Regions from separate parts of the Paenibacillus sp. FW101-FHT12H11 genome, predicted to be linked through region 2. Evidence: a T-box and tRNA genes for the amino acid it is inferred to sense, from the RefSeq annotation. Region 2 holds a T-box; the other regions hold tRNA genes.
What was found. The T-box of region 2 lies ahead of AC3WTJ_RS09625 (arginine--tRNA ligase). A T-box ahead of a tRNA ligase gene usually reads a tRNA of that ligase, here a tRNA-Arg.

Region 1 (6,103 bases), on a different contig from region 2:
ATGTCTAGTGCATCTTGGTATAGGCTTTCTACACCAAATTTAGCTTCAAAGATTGAACGTGGCACTTTCCCTTTACGGAAACCTGGTACATTTACTTTCGCGGATACTTTTTTGAAAGCTTTATCCAATGCATCTGCGACGCGCTCTGCGCCAACTTCCACTTCAAGAACGCCTACGTTCTTCTCTATTTTTTCCCAACTTGCTTTCATTTTATGCTTTCCCCTTCCAAAAATGTACGATGACATATTTTCACGTTACGCTCATTATAACCATTCTATTATAACATATAACAAATTCATTTCAAGGCGACCTTTCGCCCCTAAAACGGATCCGGGTTAAACTGCTTCACAAACGCTTGCAGTACGAGATGCGCCCGCTTCCATTGCAGCGCCATCGACCCTACAATCCCGTAATTATCTAGCAATTCCTCTTTGTTAACAGAACCGAATAATCGTTCTTGCAAAATCGCGTGCAAGGCAGATGCCCAAACGTCAACGGCGCCTTCTTCGGTTTTCAGCAAGTCTGAATAAATGGCTGTTCCATAGGCATAGGCCAAAAATTCCTGCCAAGTTTGTTTGGCAAAATAAACAAAATCCGGCTGGCTTATTTCACTAATATCCCCGACTCTGCGAATCATATCACGAATTTGGGATGGAAAATCCTCCGGGCACAGCGGTGTCTCCTCGATCTGGACGGCAATCCTATTCCCGTTTTTGGGAAACTCAATGAATCCTTGCTCCCCCATTTGCTTAAGCGCCTGCAGCGCCTTGAATTGGATATGCGGGTGCCGCGGTTTTTCGCTGAGCCATTCTTTGATAGCCGAGCCTATGCCGGGTTGATCGATAAAACCCAATTGCTCAAGACTGCTTACTTGCTGCTCCAAATTACCTTCTTTGAGCAAGTCCAGCAGCTTCAAGGCATATGCCCCATCATCTGACGACTTCTCATGTATGTATTGCCTTAATAAATCCTCTTCTTCCTCTAAATCCTCTTCCGATGGACTCGGCATAGGGAATAGCTCTTCTGGAAACATCGTTTGCAGCCAAATCCGCAATGCTTCCCACTGCTCGATCTTATCCGATTGCGCAGCTGGAAATTGAAGCAGAAATGTCAGCAGTTGAAGAGCATCGCTATACTGTTCGTTTTTTAGAAACCTGGTAAGTTCCTCTTCGTAATATTGCTCTGTTTTCGGGAAAAGAATAACATTATTCATCGACAACTCGGTTATGTGGATCACCTCAGAAATCTTGGTCTGCTGGTGACAGTTTACTTGATTGTTCGGGTGATTGCAAAATAATTTTTAAACAAGTGTTGACTTCTCTTAAAAAGATATGATAATATAACTCTTGCTTCGCCAAACAGCTACACGCTGCTAGGTAAGAAGAGGTCCATGTCTCAGTAGCTCAGCTGGATAGAGCACACGCCTTCTAAGCGTGCGGTCGGGGGTTCGAATCCCTCCTGGGACGTATTGCAAGGAGAGAAGACCGCGAGATTTCGCGGTCTTTTTTTGTTTTTTTGAGGTAAGCGAAGCTTCTCCTCTAATTGTATGGAGCAAACTACCCAATGAAATTAGTTGCTATCGCGTGGCGCTCTTAACAAGCTAAACTACGGAAGAAGATAACTCCTCCAACGGTACTTTACGAAGGAACTGCAGGGCGCTATTTCATCGAAATAGCCATTTTTTCGCGCGAGGGGAACTGTGGGCTTCTATTTATCCGTTTTCTTGAAGAAAACGGGATGAGTGGGTCAAATAAGACCCTGTAGTTCCGCTGAACGCGGCAACGGGCTGAATTTGCTAGAATAGTGGCCCGTAAGTCCTCTAAATAGAAAAAGCCGCCAACCTACGGTTGCGGCTTCTTGAAGCATTATTTTAAAATACAATCCGTTCCTACACAGAAGGCCGATTCGGCTGATGATGGCCAGGCTCAGTTGAATCCAAATTAGACTGCACGCGTGACGATTGCTTGGAATGATCGATCGTGCTTTGCGCTTTTTGTTTCATACTTTTTTTGCCCATGATGAATTCCCTCCTAGTAAGGTGAGCCCGTAGAGTGATCTCTACAGGCTCTTGTTAATGCCATTAGACTTTAGTGCTTCTTGTGAGGCAAGTTACTGCCTGGCTGACCGTCACCTTGTGTCTTGAAATTCTTCGCGGCTTTCCTCTGCTTGTCGTGCAGCTTGCTAATGAAATGACTATCCATGAGCATTCGCCTCCTGAAGAAAGAATGGCACTACCCCTTTAGAATGTCACGCAAGGTCAAGATTTAAACGCATGGCTAAATTTAGAAGAGCGCCTCTAGCTTCTGCATCTGTTTTGACTCTTTCATAGAGTTCCTCGAAATTACTGCGATTTGCAATGAATTCAGGCTCTGTTTTAATGGCGATTTGCGTCCAATTAATCAGCAAATTCTCCGCTTGTGTCAGTTCATTATAGGCACGGTGCAGGCCAACGCGTTCAATGATATCTTCCATTTCAGCCTGTCCGACTTCTTGGCCAGCCTCTTTCAAATCGGCAATCCGTTTATCCGCTTGATTACTAATTTGCAAAAAATGCTCTCTGGAGGCTAGATAATCGATTTGTGCTTTGGAATGTTTCTTTTTCATGGCCATCACCTTTACTGTTTAGTAATAATAATTCATTAATAATAACAGGCTTGGATTTAAAACACAAAATCTATCCGATGACATTTCTCGCTATTCTTGGACAGACATTATATATTCCCAATTTGCATACCCTTTATCATCATGCTCTCTTCATAAAGAAAGGAAGGAACGTCTATGTGCGGAATAACGGGTTGGATAGATTGGCGGAAAGACTTGACCGGGTACCCGTCCATTCTAGAAAATATGACGGAAACGCTCCATTTGCGTGGACCGGATGCTTCTGGCACCTGGATCTCACAGCATTGCGCCCTGGGCCATCGACGTCTTAGTGTAATGGATCCGGAAAACGGCGCTCAGCCTATGATCCGGAAACAAGGAGACTACACCTATACGATCGTATATAATGGCGAACTTTACAATGCCCCCGAGCTGAAGAAAGAACTCGAATTGCGCGGACATCATTTTCGAACAACCTGCGATACCGAGGTGCTGCTTGTTGCCTTCATTGAATGGGGGCGGGCTTGTGTAGACCGTCTGAATGGCATATTCGCCTTCGCAGCATGGAACGACCAGGAGCAATCCCTCTATTTGGTCAGAGACCGGCTTGGCGTAAAGCCGCTTTTTTATTCTCATCAGAACAGTGTCCTTCTATTCGGTTCTGAGCCAAAAGCGATCCTCGCACATCCTGACTTTCAAGCGGAAGTCGGCGCGGAAGGGTTGGCCGAAATCTTCGCAGTAGGTCCCGCGCGCACACCGGGACATGGCATATATCGCAATATGTCGGAGCTGAAACCGGGACAATGCGCTATTTTTGACCGCAACGGCCTATCCATCAGAACGTACTGGAAGCTGGAAAGCCAACCTCATCCAGATGATGTGGCAGCGACGGCGCTTCAGGTTCAACAATTGCTGAGCGACACAGCCCAGCGGCAGCTCGTCTCCGACGTACCGATTTGTACGCTGCTATCCGGAGGGCTTGACTCCAGCGCACTGACCTCACTTGCCGCGGAGCATTACAAAGAAAGCGGAAAAGGCGCTCTGCACACTTTCTCAGTCGATTACAAAGATAATGATAAGCACTTCAAAGCCAACCTTTTTCAGCCAAACTCGGATGCCCCTTGGATTAAGCGGATGACAGAGCATCTTGGCACCGAGCACCATTATATTGAGTTCGATACGCCTGAACTAGTGGAATCCCTGAAAACAGCCGTTTTTGCCCGGGATACCCCGGGAATGGCCGATGTTGACGGATCCCTTTATTTGTTTTGCCGGGAAATCAAAAAGGAAGCCACGGTCGCCATTTCGGGCGAAGCTGCTGATGAAATCTTTGGCGGATATCCTTGGTTCCACAACGAAGAAGCCCTCTCTGCCAATACGTTCCCTTGGTCACTGAAATTGCCTAACCGAGTCGATCTGCTGGCACCTGACCTAGTTGACTGGATTAAGCCAGTTGAATATGTCAGCAATCGCTATCAGCAGGCCTTAAGCGAGGTACCGCGGCTAGCAGGAGAAACGCAGCAGCAAAACCGGATGCGGGAAATGTCCTACCTCAACATCACCCGTTTCATGCCGACTCTTCTCGACCGCAAAGACCGCATGAGCATGGCTGTCGGGCTTGAGGTGCGTGTTCCATTCTGCGATCACCGTCTCGTTGAGTATGTGTGGAACATTCCCTGGGAAATCAAAACATCCGGAGACCGGGAAAAAGGCATTTTACGAAAAGCACTCAAAGGCGTTCTGCCTGATGATGTCTTAACCCGCAAGAAAAGTCCGTATCCAAAGACGCACAACCCTAATTATTTAACGGCTGTTCGCAAATGGGTGCTGGAAATTTTGGATGACCCCGGCTCACCGCTGCTGCCCTTCATTGATGTAAAAAAAATACGGGCACTCGCCAGCTCCGACACGAACGACTTCGATCTCCCATGGTTCGGCCAGTTGATGACGGGACCTCAGCTGTTCGCCTATTTGGCACAAGTGGATATGTGGTTGCGAAACTATAAAATATCAATTCGTTAATAGAAAAAGGCCTGCTGTCCACTGTTGATGTGGGAGCAGGCCTTTTCATTAGGATTCATTTTGATCAGGAAGCCTATCCAGGAATAATCTCAAGGCTTTGGCGCGGTGACTAATTTCATTCTTCTCTTCCACCGTCAGCTCCGCCATGGTTCTTCCCAGAGAAGGAATATAAAACAGCGGATCGTAGCCGAAGCCACTCTCACCGCGTTGTTCCGCAATAATGTACCCCGCGCAAGAATCCTCAGCCTCAATGGTTTCATTCGCCACCGGATCGATAAGAGCAAGGGCACAAACAAAGGCAGCCTCGCTTAAAAACTTCGGATGTCCCGCTTCCATAGGCAACCCATCAGCCGCCGCGGACTCACTCAAAGCTTGAAGCAGTTTGTGATTGTTGGCTGCATCCGTTGCGTTCTCACCGGCATATCTAGCCGAATAAACACCGGGGTCACCGCCGAGCGCCTTCACGCACAAGCCTGAGTCGTCGGCAAGGACAGGAACATGCAGATGCGCCGAAATAATCTGTGCTTTGATTCGCGCATTCTCCGCAAACGTTTTGCCGCTTTCGACGATTTCCGGAAGATCCGTATAATCGGCCAAACTGCGGACCTTGTACCCTTTTGGGCCAAAAAGACTTTCAAACTCCTTGACCTTCCCCTCATTGCGGGTTGCAATCACAACGATATTACTTCGTAGCCGCATGTTGTACACCCCGAATACGATCCGCTATAGGGCCTAGCACTTTAGACTGTTCTTCAATCATCGTATGAATCCCTGATTCTGCAAGCGCAAGGAGCTCATCCAATTCCTTGCGTGAAAACGGAGAGTCCTCGCCCGTTCCTTGGATTTCAACAAATTGGCCTTGCCCCGTCATAACAACGTTCATATCCACCTTAGCCTGCGAATCCTCTTCATAGTTGAGATCCAATCGCGGTGTTTGGCCGATAACGCCAACAGAAACAGAAGCTAAAAAGTCGTTAATCGGAAACTTCGCCAAATTTTTATCCGTTGCCAGTTTGTTGATCGCGAATGCCATCGCTACGAATGCACCGGTAATCGAAGTGGTCCGAGTACCTCCGTCAGCTTGGATAACATCACAGTCCAAGGTGATGGATCTTTCTCCCAAAGCTTCCAAGTTAACGACGGAACGCAGCGCCCTGCCGATCAAACGCTGAATCTCCATCGTCCGTCCGCCAAGCTTGCCTTTGGCCGCTTCACGCTGATTTCTCACTTGCGTGGCGCGAGGAAGCATGGAATATTCGGCGGTTACCCAACCTTTGCCTTGTCCTTTCATAAAAGGCGGGACACGCTCTTCAACCGTTGCTGTGCAAATCACTTTCGTATCCCCGACCTCAATGAGCACCGAGCCTTCAGCGTGTTTTATATAATGAGGGGTTATTTTCATAGGGCGCAATTCTTCATTTGTTCTTCCGCCAATTCGCATAAATCGTGTTCTCCTCCTGTCGCTTCCAAGGGAAGCTGA
Region 2 (6,103 bases):
ATTGTGGTAAAAGCCTCCTGAATCATTCATATTGGCACGAATATCCCTATTGTACCGCATTTAATCCAGATCAGAAAGCTATTGTTGCATTTTTAAGGACGAATGCGGACGACACCAACCTCAGAAGCGTTCACCGAGATCGAATTCCCGCCTTGACCAATGGTTGCACTCGCGGATTGTCTGACTCTCACTTTTGTTTTTCCGCTGCTGTAGCTCGATTTTTTGTTTGTTTTGCGCTGCATGCCTTATCACCCCCTCTCAGCAAACATGGCACTTCATGCTTGAACCAGGAAGGGGCTAGCGCTTTTTCTGCTTTTTGCGTTTTTTGTAAATTTGAATATTTAATGCATTGCTAGCCAGCGCATTCCCTACCTCGGCTGATGCCTGGGCCGATTGATGGATGTGAATGACGATCACATGCTTTTTACCCATGCGATACCGGTACGTCTTGACCTTTGATCGAAGCATCGTGAGCCCCCTCGCAAGCGCATTAACAACGCTGTGTATTGCTGTAGCATATGCAGCCCGTTGACAGGCTGTATCAGCAAATACATAAGAGGAGCACAATGGGCTCTATCTAAGGGATCTTTTTATAATCGTTTAGGAGTCGGCATACCGAGCAGTTCAAGCGCTTCATGAAGGGTAGCCTTCACCGTTTGTGTAATCCACAAGCGGTGGGAAATGCTCTCTTCGCTCCCTTTTAAAACCGGACATGCGCTATAAAAATGATTGAACAAAGACGCTAATTCAAACGCATAATGACAAATTAAACTAGGTGCCAACTGAGCAGTGGCATTCTCCAAAGTTTCCGGCCAGTAAGCGATATGCCTTAGCAGCTGGTATTCCTGATCTTCCAGAAGAGTTCCGTGGAACTTGGCCGCTATGGCTTGCAGACGATCGTCCACCTTCGCTTTATCTAAAATACGATTCGCTCTTGCGTACGCATAAAGCAAATAAACGCCTGTATTTCCTGTCACTTCGGTCGCTTGCTCCAGATCAAAAATCACTTCGGTTTGCAGTTGATATTTTAGCAAATAGTAACGAATCGAAGCCGCGGCTATGGCTCTGCTGGATATTCCCGCTTTTCTTGAACGTTTGGCATCGATCACTTTCTCCATGCGATCAAGCAGGTCTGCGACTTTAATCCCAATGCCTTGACGGCCTGACATCGCATAGGAACTTTTGCCTTCGGAAGTATCCAGACCAAGCCCTGCCGCTGTATCGGGACTTAAAGAAACAACGCCGTAGCTTACATGCTTGAGCTGACTGGCCTGCTGCTGATAACCAAGCACTTCAAGTGCCAGCTTCACCATCTCTTGCGGATACTGCTGACGGTAGTCAATGACATTAATGACCATATCTGCGCGCCCGATCGTTTTTTTACTTCCTTGGGCAGCCGTTGACCACAAGCCATCCTCCCATTTTTTATACACAAAATGATTCTCCAGCAGTCCGAATTTCCACAGGTGATACGCGATATCCTTCGCGGTGTAGGTGAGAATGCCATTTGAACGAACAAGCACTTTATCCCCTTGAAAATCCTGGTTGTCCGCCGGGGTTTCAGCTCCGCCTTCTTCGAGGTTCTTCAGTACCCAACAGCCTGCCAGTTTCCCCTCCGTCACCTTATGAAACATTTCCGTTTTGCTCAGCAGCTCGAAAGTGGTATCCCAGAATCCGGCACGTACAATGCTGCTTTCCCAAACCAGCACATCATAGGAGATGCCGAATTGCTTCATTTCCTCCAACTGCTCACGCACAATTCGCTCTGCAACCAAAGCACCCATCCACGCAAGATTCGATGTCCCGCTTTCAATAGCGTGAAGGACCACAGAACGCTGCTCGGCTAATGCCGGCTGATCTTTATAGGCTTGATTCACCTTCGCGTAGGTTTCCCAACAAAAATCCCCGAATCGCGGAAAACTTCCCTCCGTTTGCGTATGAAGAATACCTACCACCGTATCGGCTAATTGGTTCCCGAGGTCATCAATATAATTATGAACCTCCACTTCATATCCGGCATGCGATAGCATACGTGACAAAGAGTCACCGATACAGGAATTTCTCAAATGCCCCACATGTGCGGCTTTGTTAGGATTAATGGAGGTATGTTCCACCAACACCTTGTTTTGTTTGCTGCGGCTGGTGCGCTTCGTTGGAGCTTGAAATTCTCCATTAGCCCAGGCATCCCAGTTGATATAAAAGTTCAGAAAGCCGGGTGCAACAGCAGCTGCTTTGCTAAACAAACCTTGAACAAGCCCGTTCTGTTCGATGCGGCTTTGAAGCTCCCCAGCGATCTGCAAAGGGGACTTGCGCAATATTTTGGCCAAAAGCATGGCAATGTTGGAGCTGTAGTCTCCATGTTCCGGGTGCGCCGGATGTTCGGTTATAATTTTTAAAGTAGCTGGACGCTGCGTCCCGGTTTCCTGAAACATGGCTTCGACGTGCTGCTCAATTTCAACGGTTAATAGCTCTTGAATCATCGTAGTTTCCTCCCAAATAGCATCATTTGCATACAAAAAAGCTCCCGTCTCTAAATAAGAGACGAGAGCTGTTCATTCCCGCGGTACCACTCTAAGTGTTAAATCTGCAGATTTAACCCCTCCAACGATAACGGCTTATGCCGGATCTCCCTACTGCACATTTCGGAAGACCATTTCCCAGGTCCGTTTCGTTCCTGACATTCGTACCGGTTCCCACCAATTCCGGCTCGCTGCGACTGTCCGACAAGAACTACTGTCCTGTTCATCAATGTTACATATCAAGTTATGAATTGACTGAATATTACTTTAATATGCTGGAGTTGTCAAGAGGCAACTACCTTCATCATTAAAATGCCAATAAAGGCCAAAGCCAATCCAGACTGTTCCATCTTTGAAAATTTATCCTTCAAAACAAATCGCGTGTACAACAGAACGATCAGTACATTCAATGCGACAACAGCTGAAACCAAGCCTGCCTTGCCATGATCAAATCCATGAAGGATGAAAATCATGCCAACCACATTCGTAATGCCCACGATCATCCCGAATAGAAAAGTCCGTCTTTCCGTCCAGCCTGTGGTGGCTGCCACTTTTACCTGTGCAGGCTGCTGATTACTTTGCTTCTGATCCCGCAACCACCACAGACCAAAACAAACAGTTCCGGTAGCAAACATACAAAATAACGTTGGAAACAGCGGGGCCGCGACCAAGGTCGTCCACTTACTCGACAAGTCATTGGCGGCAAAAAGAATCAAGGCCAGCGCTCCCCAACCGGCGCCTTGCAAATTTTTGAGCGTAATGTCATTGGAGTAACGCACGACTAAAATTCCGATAACGATAATAACAAAGGCTAGAAACTGCATGATATTAAGCCGTTCATCCCAAATCAGATACGCAACGAAAACCACAACGACGGAGGGCAAACCGGTCAGAATCGCGACCAATGACGCTTTCCCTACGGCAAAACCTTTGAACATACTGGCATTGGCCCCGAAAGAAAACAGCCCCATTTGGACGCCAATCAGTGCAGGCATGGTCCAAGCTTGATGTAAAAGAAGGGCGCAGCTGCCGCTAATTAACGCCCCCATGAAAAATGTGCCGCATAGCAGCACATTCCGGTTTAATGATTGCTGGCTGGACCAGTGATACAGAATGCCTCGCAGCCCGAAACTGAAAGCCGCAAGTACGGAATACATGAGCCACATCCGAACAGCTACCCCTCTCTTTTGCTTGCAAAGATCGGGTAATTTTACCACATTAATCTTTATTGAACAACACTTTGTTGCAACACAAGGCGCTCAAGAATGGCATCTCCGCCCGCAGAGACTTTCACTTCTGCAAACTTGGCATTTTGTTCGTAGGTACGACCCGTACCTTCTGGAATGAAATAATTTTCAATGCCGTACTCAATCCGCTCGTACCCTTGCAGGGTACCGTTCATACGCACTTCTCCTGGGGCAAGTTCTTCCCCTTTTGTATAGACACGATTGAATTCATACACATCAGTAGCTGTGTTCGGAGCGAGCACGACAGAGATTTTCTTTTTAGATGTCATATCATCGTTCTTCATATCGGAAATAGGAGGCTCAGAAATCGTGTAGCGCAAACGTACGTAATCCCCTTGAATAAGCGAACGCGGGTCCAGCGGTTCAAGCTGGAGTTTGATGAGTTGTCCATGGGAGAGCAGCCACTCGCTTTTGCCAATTTGTATCGACATGGCTGCGATCTGCAGCAGCACCAGCACGGCAATAAGGAGCCGATTTGCTTTCACGTTTGCCCCAGCAGCCGTTTCGGGTTCGACAGCTTCAAGGCGATGCCTTTTTTCATACCAAACGGTAAAGATCAGTATCAAGATGCCAATCATGCCAAACGTAATCGATTTGTGCAGCAGCTTCCAGGCTAAATCGTAATATTTGTACACGAGGAAAGCTGTCCAGAACCCCATCGACCAAGCAAAAATCCAACGGCTGTTCAGCTGCCTGCTAACGGCTAAGGCAAGCACGACAAGGATAAAGAAAAGGGCGTTGGTGACATAATACCAAGCAGATTCGGTCATAAAAGTTAACACAAACAATGTGAAGAGAAACGATGGATAGCTGCTATAGAGCACCGGCTGCCTGACCGCAGCATTCCCGATGATCTGCCCGCCTGCAAACAGGACGAACAATAAGCCCGTAATCACTGATAAAATGACAACACTGCTATCAAGCCAATTGGTTAGTATCGCAGCTGTGATCAAAATTGCCGCAAGGAAGAAAAAAATGCGATGCACCATCCCGGCAATATAGATAAACGCGGCGATTGTAAGCGCTAAGAAAGCGAATAGGACGGGGATATTTTCTGCAAACACAGCCGCTCCCGCTCCAAGAAGCAGTCCGCTGATTAGTATGGTGTACCTCACTAGCGCGTTTAGCTTTTTCAAAAAGACCATGCTGGTTACAACGACAAGTCCAAAACCCATCAACACATTCTCAGGGTTCTCAAACCCCAGCACCAACGTAACAATCCCAATAACCGTCAGGCTGCCTAGCAGCGATCCGATGATAACGACGGAAACCGTGAGAACACGCACAATCCATTTGGTAAAATCACCTTCCGGTTTGACGTCCCCTCCTGCCTCACCTTCGAGTACTTCATTCCTTGGCTTCCCAGCAGGCTGCCATGCCCGGATAAATGTCATGAACTTCACATTGGCCCCGATGAATACAATCACAAATAGCAAGCTGATGATGAAAAAAAGCTCATTATAATGGCGAACGACGAGTTCGATGTATTTAAACGTAATCGTGGCTGAAATCCATAAGCCTGAGAACAATAGATAAGCTTTGTTGCGCATTTTATGTGAGTACCATACAGCTGCCGCTAGAGCTCCAACCAGGGGCAGATTCATGAACACCCCGTAATCTTCGAATGCGTACGAATTTGAAAGGATGAGCAGTATACCTATTACCGCTTGAAATGAAATCCACTTCATTAACGAAGAGTTCAGCTTCCCACGCTCTGTTAACAGATAGAGAATAACATTCACAATTGCTAAGCCTACCCAGATCGCAATTTGAACTCCTTCCGAATCCGATCCACCTTGCCAATGAGGGAAAAAATAAAAGCAATAAGCCAAATGCCCAAGAATATACGACAGGATGTAAAAGGGCTGCCAACGCGTCCATATGGCAAAAAGAAAGGCCGGGATAAACCAGACCGCAAACAACGTGTAGCTGTCGGCATGAGAATTGTAGGTTTGCCCAATGAGCCCCGCTCCTACACCAAAGGAAACGCAGCTTGCAAACAAGCTAAGCCTACTTAGAAATTGCCGACCCGTTTGATGGGAAAGCCAAACTGATAATCCATAGAAGCCGAGAATAAGAAGAAAAGCGGGCGCAAACTTTTCCCAGCGGTTTAATTGCTCCCAATTGGTTGCGAAGAAATATACAATGGCCGTTAGCAGGGAACTGGCTCCCAGCACATAGCCTAATTGAATCGTAATCCATTTCGATTTCATGATGCATAACCCCCTCTCGTCTTAATTCTCATTGTACTTGAGATATACGTTTTGAGAAGTACTAACTATTCCTAGTACCCCGTCATTAGCCTTTAATAACGCTCCACTACGAATTTTGACTATA
Region 3 (6,103 bases), on a different contig from region 2:
TGGAGAGCCTGTGAAGTATGTGGATTTGAGCTACGATCCAGATGCGGAAGGTATTGCATCCTATGATTGGGTTGGCAAAGAAGAAGCGTTCTTCAAACCAGGCAAATATCCGGTCACTTTGACCGTGAAGGATCGCCATGGACACGAAAGTAAATTATTCAAAAGTTATGTAACGGTTGAAGACGTGCCTTATTTGAGCCAAGTGGAGTACCCGATTTATACAGCTCCTGTGGGCAGTTTCATCAAATCGGACTGGGGTACCATTTGGTCCCATTTCAACGAGCTGCCGATGCTTCCTAAGAAAGTAACGGAGCTTACTGACCGCACATTGCTGGTAAGCGATAGTCCCGAAGAGTTTACGGAAAAAGGAATTCTGTATCAGGACAAAATCAATGGGAAAGCGCGTTTGTATGCTGACCATATCAACGGTACGAAACAAATCATGACAATGGCGATTTTCGCCACGAATAATACGGATAAACCGGTAACCATCAAGACGACGAATAAAGGTGAGGTTTACCCTTCCGTTTACGCTAACTTGATCGGCAGCGAAGCTTCTGTAGACTTCTTGTTGAACAATGTGTACACAGATACAATGACGGTTGCTCCTCATGAGACTTATGTCTATGCGAAGCTTCCAGACTTTTATCCAGGGCAAGGCGTGAACTTGTTCTATGATGTCGAAACAGATGGCGAGTTACAAATGTCTTTCGCTGTTACGGATCAAAGGTTAACGTCGAATACTGTGAAGGAACTTCCTTTGTTGGCTTTCAATGGTCATGTGAGGGGGACTTTCCCGGTATCCGAAATCAAGTGGGATATTGATGCGGCGAGTTTCGCCAAAACATCGGTGTTGACGATAGGCGATAATAAGACCGACCCATTCGTCAAAGGTTATGACGTGATGCGCAAGGAGAACGTAGAGAACGGTGGAAACTATGGTGTGGTTTATAAAATCCATTCGGATAAGCCGCGCAAAATGGCTGTTATGATTATGGCTAGAGGCGGCGTGTTCAAAGGGCCGTTCAAAATTAACGGCGAGATCATTCCGGTTCCGAGCTCCGGTGTTATTACCGCGTTTGACGGCATGGAAGTGCTGGCTCGCACGACGGGCAAGGAAGACGCGCTGGATATCGAGTTCACGCCTCCGGCGGGCTCAGCGTTCCCGATTGACCTTATTTTCTACCCATTGGATGAGAAAAAGTAAGTGATTGTTAAGAGCCTTGGAGATTCTATTGCTTCGCTTGGAAAATCTGCAGATTTTCGGGTGGATAGGAGCCTCTGGGGCTCTTTTTTTGCTTTGCAGCAGGGTAACGGGCGGCGGCTTGCTTGCAGCTGGTAGCGGTAGTCGAACGCGGGGCGCGGCAAGAAGTATCGATGTGTAACGGACTCACGGGCCGTTATTCTTTGCTATTTGCCAGCAGCTAGACAGCTAACGGACTGTGGTGACGTTATTTAACAGGTTTTCTCCGTTGCTGGGCTATTTATGGAAATTAACGGCTCTGGTGTCCGTTAAATTGAATTTGGAGCCTAAAATCGATAAATAGAGGTTGTGAAGTCCGTTAAAGAGCAACCAGCCCACCAACAAAAAAACCAGCCGCAAGGCCGCTCAGAAGAGCAGTCATGCAAGCTGGTTTTTTGTATTAGACGCGCTCGATTACTTTATCGATGAGTCCGTAGTCGGCTGCTTCAGCAGCACTCATGAAGTTGTCGCGGTCTGTATCTTTTTCGATGCGTTCGAACGTTTGTCCTGTGCGCTCTGCAAGGATTTTGTTCAGGTTGTCTCGCATTTTCAAAATGCGCTTCGCGCGAATTTCGATGTCGGAGGCTTGGCCTTCAGCGCCGCCAAGCGGCTGGTGAATCATGACTTCGCTGTTCGGAAGCGCGTAACGCTTGCCTTTGGCGCCAGCTGTCAGAAGGAATGCGCCCATCGAAGCAGCCATACCGACGCAGATCGTGGAGACATCCGGCTTGATGAACTGCATCGTGTCGTAGATCGCCATACCGGCTGTGATAGAACCGCCAGGGCTGTTAATGTATAGCGAGATATCTTTATCAGGATCTTGTGCGGCCAAGAATAGTAACTGAGCAATGATGGAGTTTGCCACAACATCGTTGACACCCGTGCCTAAGAAAATGATGCGGTCTTTCAGCAAGCGAGAGTAGATGTCATATCCTCTTTCACCGCGTGCGTCCTGTTCGACGACCATAGGGATAAAACTCATGAGAATGACCTCCTTGGGGTGGGTAGATGGTTTTAAAATTGGTGCCTGGGGCCAATGTCATGCTATGAGTTATGAAATTGATCTCCCGCGTACATACTATTTACAGTATCTACAAGTATGATAACGAAAAAACCTTCGAAGGTCAAGAAAGGTCAAACTAACAATAAAAAAAATCAGTCAACCGACTGATTTCTCTAATGTTTCTCTTATTTCCATGTCATTTACGCGCCCGAAAGGAATCGAACCTTTATCTCAGGCTTCGGAGGCCTACGTCATATCCATTGGACCACGGGCGCATGTTTCAAAAAAAGCGAAGCAAGGGTTATTATATGTCACCTCCGCGCAAAAAGCAATACCGTAAGCCCTTACAGCACATTTTGTTGAAATTGTTTGAACAATTGTTGAATGTTCAAACGTTATTGGTTATAATAAACGTGTAAGGCCATTTTTTTTCACCCGGGTGGGACGCAAAATGTATACCCGGGACATAAAACGTCCATCACTGGATCAGGAGCGTCGAACGTCGTTATATGAGAGAAATTCTAGACATTCAGAAAAAGCTCTTGCCGGATCTCATGGACATCATGAAGAAGCGATATTCGATTCTGCATCATATCTTAATCTCTGGTGTTGTCGGACGTAGAACGCTAGCTTCTTCGCTCGATATGACGGAGCGGGTGCTCCGCGGAGAAGTAGACTTCCTTAAGGAGCATGGGCTTTTGGAATCGGACGCCTCTGGGATGAAGATCACGGAGTCCGGCCGTCAATTGCTCGAGGATATGCTGCCGATCATTAAGATCGCTTTTGGATTGACGGATTTGGAAGAAAGCATCGCGAAAGCGTACGGTCTCTCGCAAGTCATTGTGGTTCCTGGCGATACGGACACTTCGGTCTTCACGAAGAAGGAGCTTGGACGCGCCGGCGCAGCGGCACTGCGCAAATATGTGGCCAAGGGCGACATTATTGCAGTAACCGGCGGCTCAACAATGGCGCAGATTGCGAATAACCTGACGATTTCCTCTTCCATGAAAGGCAATTGGTTCGTACCGGCTCGCGGTGGACTCGGCGAAAGCGTGGATATGCAGGCAAATACGATCGCGTCTATTATGGCCAAGAAGACAGGCGGGAAATACAGGCTGCTTCATGTGCCGGATCATTTAGGCGAGGAAGCGTATCAGACGCTTATCCAAGATCCGCAGATTCAGGAAGTTGTTGACGCTGTTCGCAGTTGTCGCATCGTAGTTCACGGTATCGGAGATGCTATGGTCATGGCTCGAAGGCGCAAGGTGGACGCCGAAACGACTCGCAGCTTGCAGGACGATGGGGCTCTGGCAGAGGCATTCGGGTACTATTTTGACCGCCAAGGAAATGTCGTGCACAAGATGCCTACAGTCGGGCTTCGTCTGGAGGATCTGCATCGGACAGAGGTCGTGATTGGTGTAGCAGGCGGTAAAAGCAAGGGTGAAGCGATCGCTTCCGTTCTAAGGCACGGGCAAGAAGATGTGTTGGTCACGGATGAAGCGGCGGCACTTGAAATTATGAAACATGTGTAATTGGACATCATAACGTGGGCTTGTACCAGCTGCGTTTTGAAATAAATAAATCTTTTTTAATCTTAGGAGGAATTCGCTATGGTAAAAGTAGGTATTAACGGTTTCGGACGTATTGGTCGTAACGTGTTTCGCGCAGCTTTGAACAGCTCAGAAGTACAAATCGTTGCAGTAAATGATTTGACTGACGTTAAAACACTGGCTCACTTGCTTAAATATGACACAACTCATGGTAAACTAGACGCAACAGTTGAAGCTGGCGAAGGCGAATTGATCGTTAACGGTCGTTCCATCAAAGTTTTTGCTGAGCGTGACCCTGGGAACCTGCCATGGGCATCTGTAGGCGCAGAAATCGTTGTTGAATCCACTGGTATCTTCACAGCGAAAGAAAAAGCATCCCTTCACTTGAAAGGTGGAGCTAAGAAAGTTATCATCTCCGCTCCTGCTTCCGACGAAGATATCACAATCGTACTTGGCGTAAACGAAGACAAATACGATCCAGCAGCTCACACAATCATCTCCAACGCATCTTGTACAACAAACTGCTTGGCTCCTTTCGCGAAAGTTATCAACGATAGCTTCGGAATCGTAAAAGGTATGATGACAACTGTTCACTCTTACACAAATGACCAATCCGTGCTTGACGTTCCTCACAAAGACCTTCGTCGTGCTCGTGCAGCAGCTGAGAACATCATTCCTTCCAGCACTGGCGCAGCAAAAGCAATCGGTCTTGTTCTTCCAGAACTTAAAGGCAAATTGAACGGTATGGCTATGCGTGTTCCTACACCTAACGTATCCGTAACTGATTTGGTTGTTGAGCTTAAAGTTAACGTAACGGTTGACGAAGTAAACGCAGCTCTGAAACAAGCTTCCGAAGGCCCTCTTAAAGGCATTCTGAACTACACAGAAGAGCCGCTTGTATCCAGCGACTTCAATGGTGACCCAGCATCTTCCACAGTAGATGCATTGTCCACAATGGTAGTTGGCGACAACATGCTGAAAGTAGTTTCCTGGTACGACAACGAGTGGGGTTACTCCAACCGTGTAGTTGACTTGGCTGCTTTCATCGCTAAAAAAGGTCTGTAATTTCATATAACACACACTAACAACCACATGAAGAGGAGAAGCGATTCTCCTCTTTATGTGCGATTGTTGCCTATATAAGTTGATCGGAAACAGGAAGTACGGAAGTAAACCATATACGTTCAGGAGGCTTTAACTTATGAGTAAGAAAAGTGTTCGCGATGTTGAAGTAGCTGGTAAAAGAGTATTCGTTCGCGTTGATTTCAACGTACCTGTAGAGAATGGTCAAATCACGGACGATACACGTATCAGAGAAACGATCCCTACGATTAAATACTTGGTAGAGCAAGGCGCTAAAGTTATTCTTGCTGCGCATTTTGGCCGTCCAAACGGACAAGTGGTCGAAGAGCTTCGTTTAACACCGGTGGCTGTAAAATTGGCTGAGCTTCTTGGCCAAAACGTGATCAAAGCGGATCAATCCGTTGGTGAAATCGTGAAAGCACAAGTGGATGCGCTTGAAAATGGCGACGTTCTTTTGCTTGAAAACGTTCGTTTCAACGAAGGCGAAGAGAAAAATGATCCTGAATTGGCAAAAGCTTTCGCTGATCTGGCTGATCTGTTCGTCAATGATGCATTCGGTGCAGCTCACCGTGCACATGCTTCAACTTCAGGCATTGCTGCGTACATACCGGCTGTTTCCGGTCTTTTGATGGAAAAAGAGCTTGATGTTCTAGGCAAAGCACTGAATAACCCTGAGCGTCCTTTCACAGCGATCGTCGGCGGTTCCAAAGTAAAAGACAAAATCGCAGTCATCGAAAACCTCCTGAACATTGCAGACAACGTCTTGATCGGCGGCGGTCTGTCCTATACATTCTTGAAAGCACAAGGCTACGAAATCGGTAAATCACTTCTGGACAACTCGAAGCTTGATTTGGCGCTTAGCTTTATTGCAAAAGCCAAAGAAAAAGGTGTTAACTTCCTGCTTCCTGTAGATATCGTTGTTACGGATAAATTCAGCGCAGACGCGAACACGCAAATCGTTGATATTGACAGCATTCCTGCGGATTGGGAAGGCATTGACATCGGACCTAAAACACGTGCACTTTATGCTGACGTTATCGCGAAATCCAAACTGGTTGTTTGGAACGGACCGATGGGCGTATTTGAAATCGAGCCTTTCTCCCATGGTACACGTGCAGTTGCTGAGGCTTGCGCAAAAACAGAAGGCTACACAGTAATTGGCGGCGGCGATTCTGCTGCAGCAACGGAGAAATTCCACTTGGCTGAACAAATGAACCACATGTC

Region 1: it has a tRNA-Arg gene. The T-box ahead of AC3WTJ_RS09625 (arginine--tRNA ligase) is inferred to sense a tRNA for this amino acid. The anticodon was not compared.
Region 3: it has a tRNA-Arg gene. The T-box ahead of AC3WTJ_RS09625 (arginine--tRNA ligase) is inferred to sense a tRNA for this amino acid. The anticodon was not compared.

What each region holds. Positions count from the first base shown of each region.
Region 1 covers NZ_JBYTCO010000001.1:145,942-152,044, reverse strand. The annotation lists gene tig (trigger factor) at 1-209, opposite strand, end outside; gene AC3WTJ_RS00810 (hypothetical protein) at 320-1,219, opposite strand; tRNA gene AC3WTJ_RS00805 (tRNA-Arg) at 1,393-1,466, shown strand; gene AC3WTJ_RS00800 (hypothetical protein) at 1,889-2,017, opposite strand; gene AC3WTJ_RS00795 (DUF4023 family protein) at 2,088-2,201, opposite strand; gene AC3WTJ_RS00790 (hypothetical protein) at 2,248-2,604, opposite strand; gene asnB (asparagine synthase (glutamine-hydrolyzing)) at 2,779-4,623, shown strand; gene AC3WTJ_RS00780 (XTP/dITP diphosphatase) at 4,672-5,322, opposite strand; gene rph (ribonuclease PH) at 5,306-6,064, opposite strand.
Region 2 covers NZ_JBYTCO010000002.1:838,147-844,249, forward strand. The annotation lists gene AC3WTJ_RS09610 (hypothetical protein) at 1-2, opposite strand, end outside; gene AC3WTJ_RS09615 (hypothetical protein) at 93-242, opposite strand; gene AC3WTJ_RS09620 (hypothetical protein) at 298-468, opposite strand; gene AC3WTJ_RS09625 (arginine--tRNA ligase) at 591-2,480, opposite strand; T-box leader at 2,535-2,755, opposite strand; gene AC3WTJ_RS09630 (EamA family transporter) at 2,804-3,685, opposite strand; gene AC3WTJ_RS09635 (GDYXXLXY domain-containing protein) at 3,745-5,979, opposite strand.
Region 3 covers NZ_JBYTCO010000011.1:310,749-316,851, reverse strand. The annotation lists gene AC3WTJ_RS31440 (stalk domain-containing protein) at 1-1,207, shown strand, start outside; gene clpP (ATP-dependent Clp endopeptidase proteolytic subunit ClpP) at 1,644-2,225, opposite strand; tRNA gene AC3WTJ_RS31430 (tRNA-Arg) at 2,450-2,521, opposite strand; gene AC3WTJ_RS31425 (sugar-binding transcriptional regulator) at 2,756-3,778, shown strand; gene gap (type I glyceraldehyde-3-phosphate dehydrogenase) at 3,857-4,861, shown strand; gene AC3WTJ_RS31415 (phosphoglycerate kinase) at 4,998-6,103, shown strand, end outside.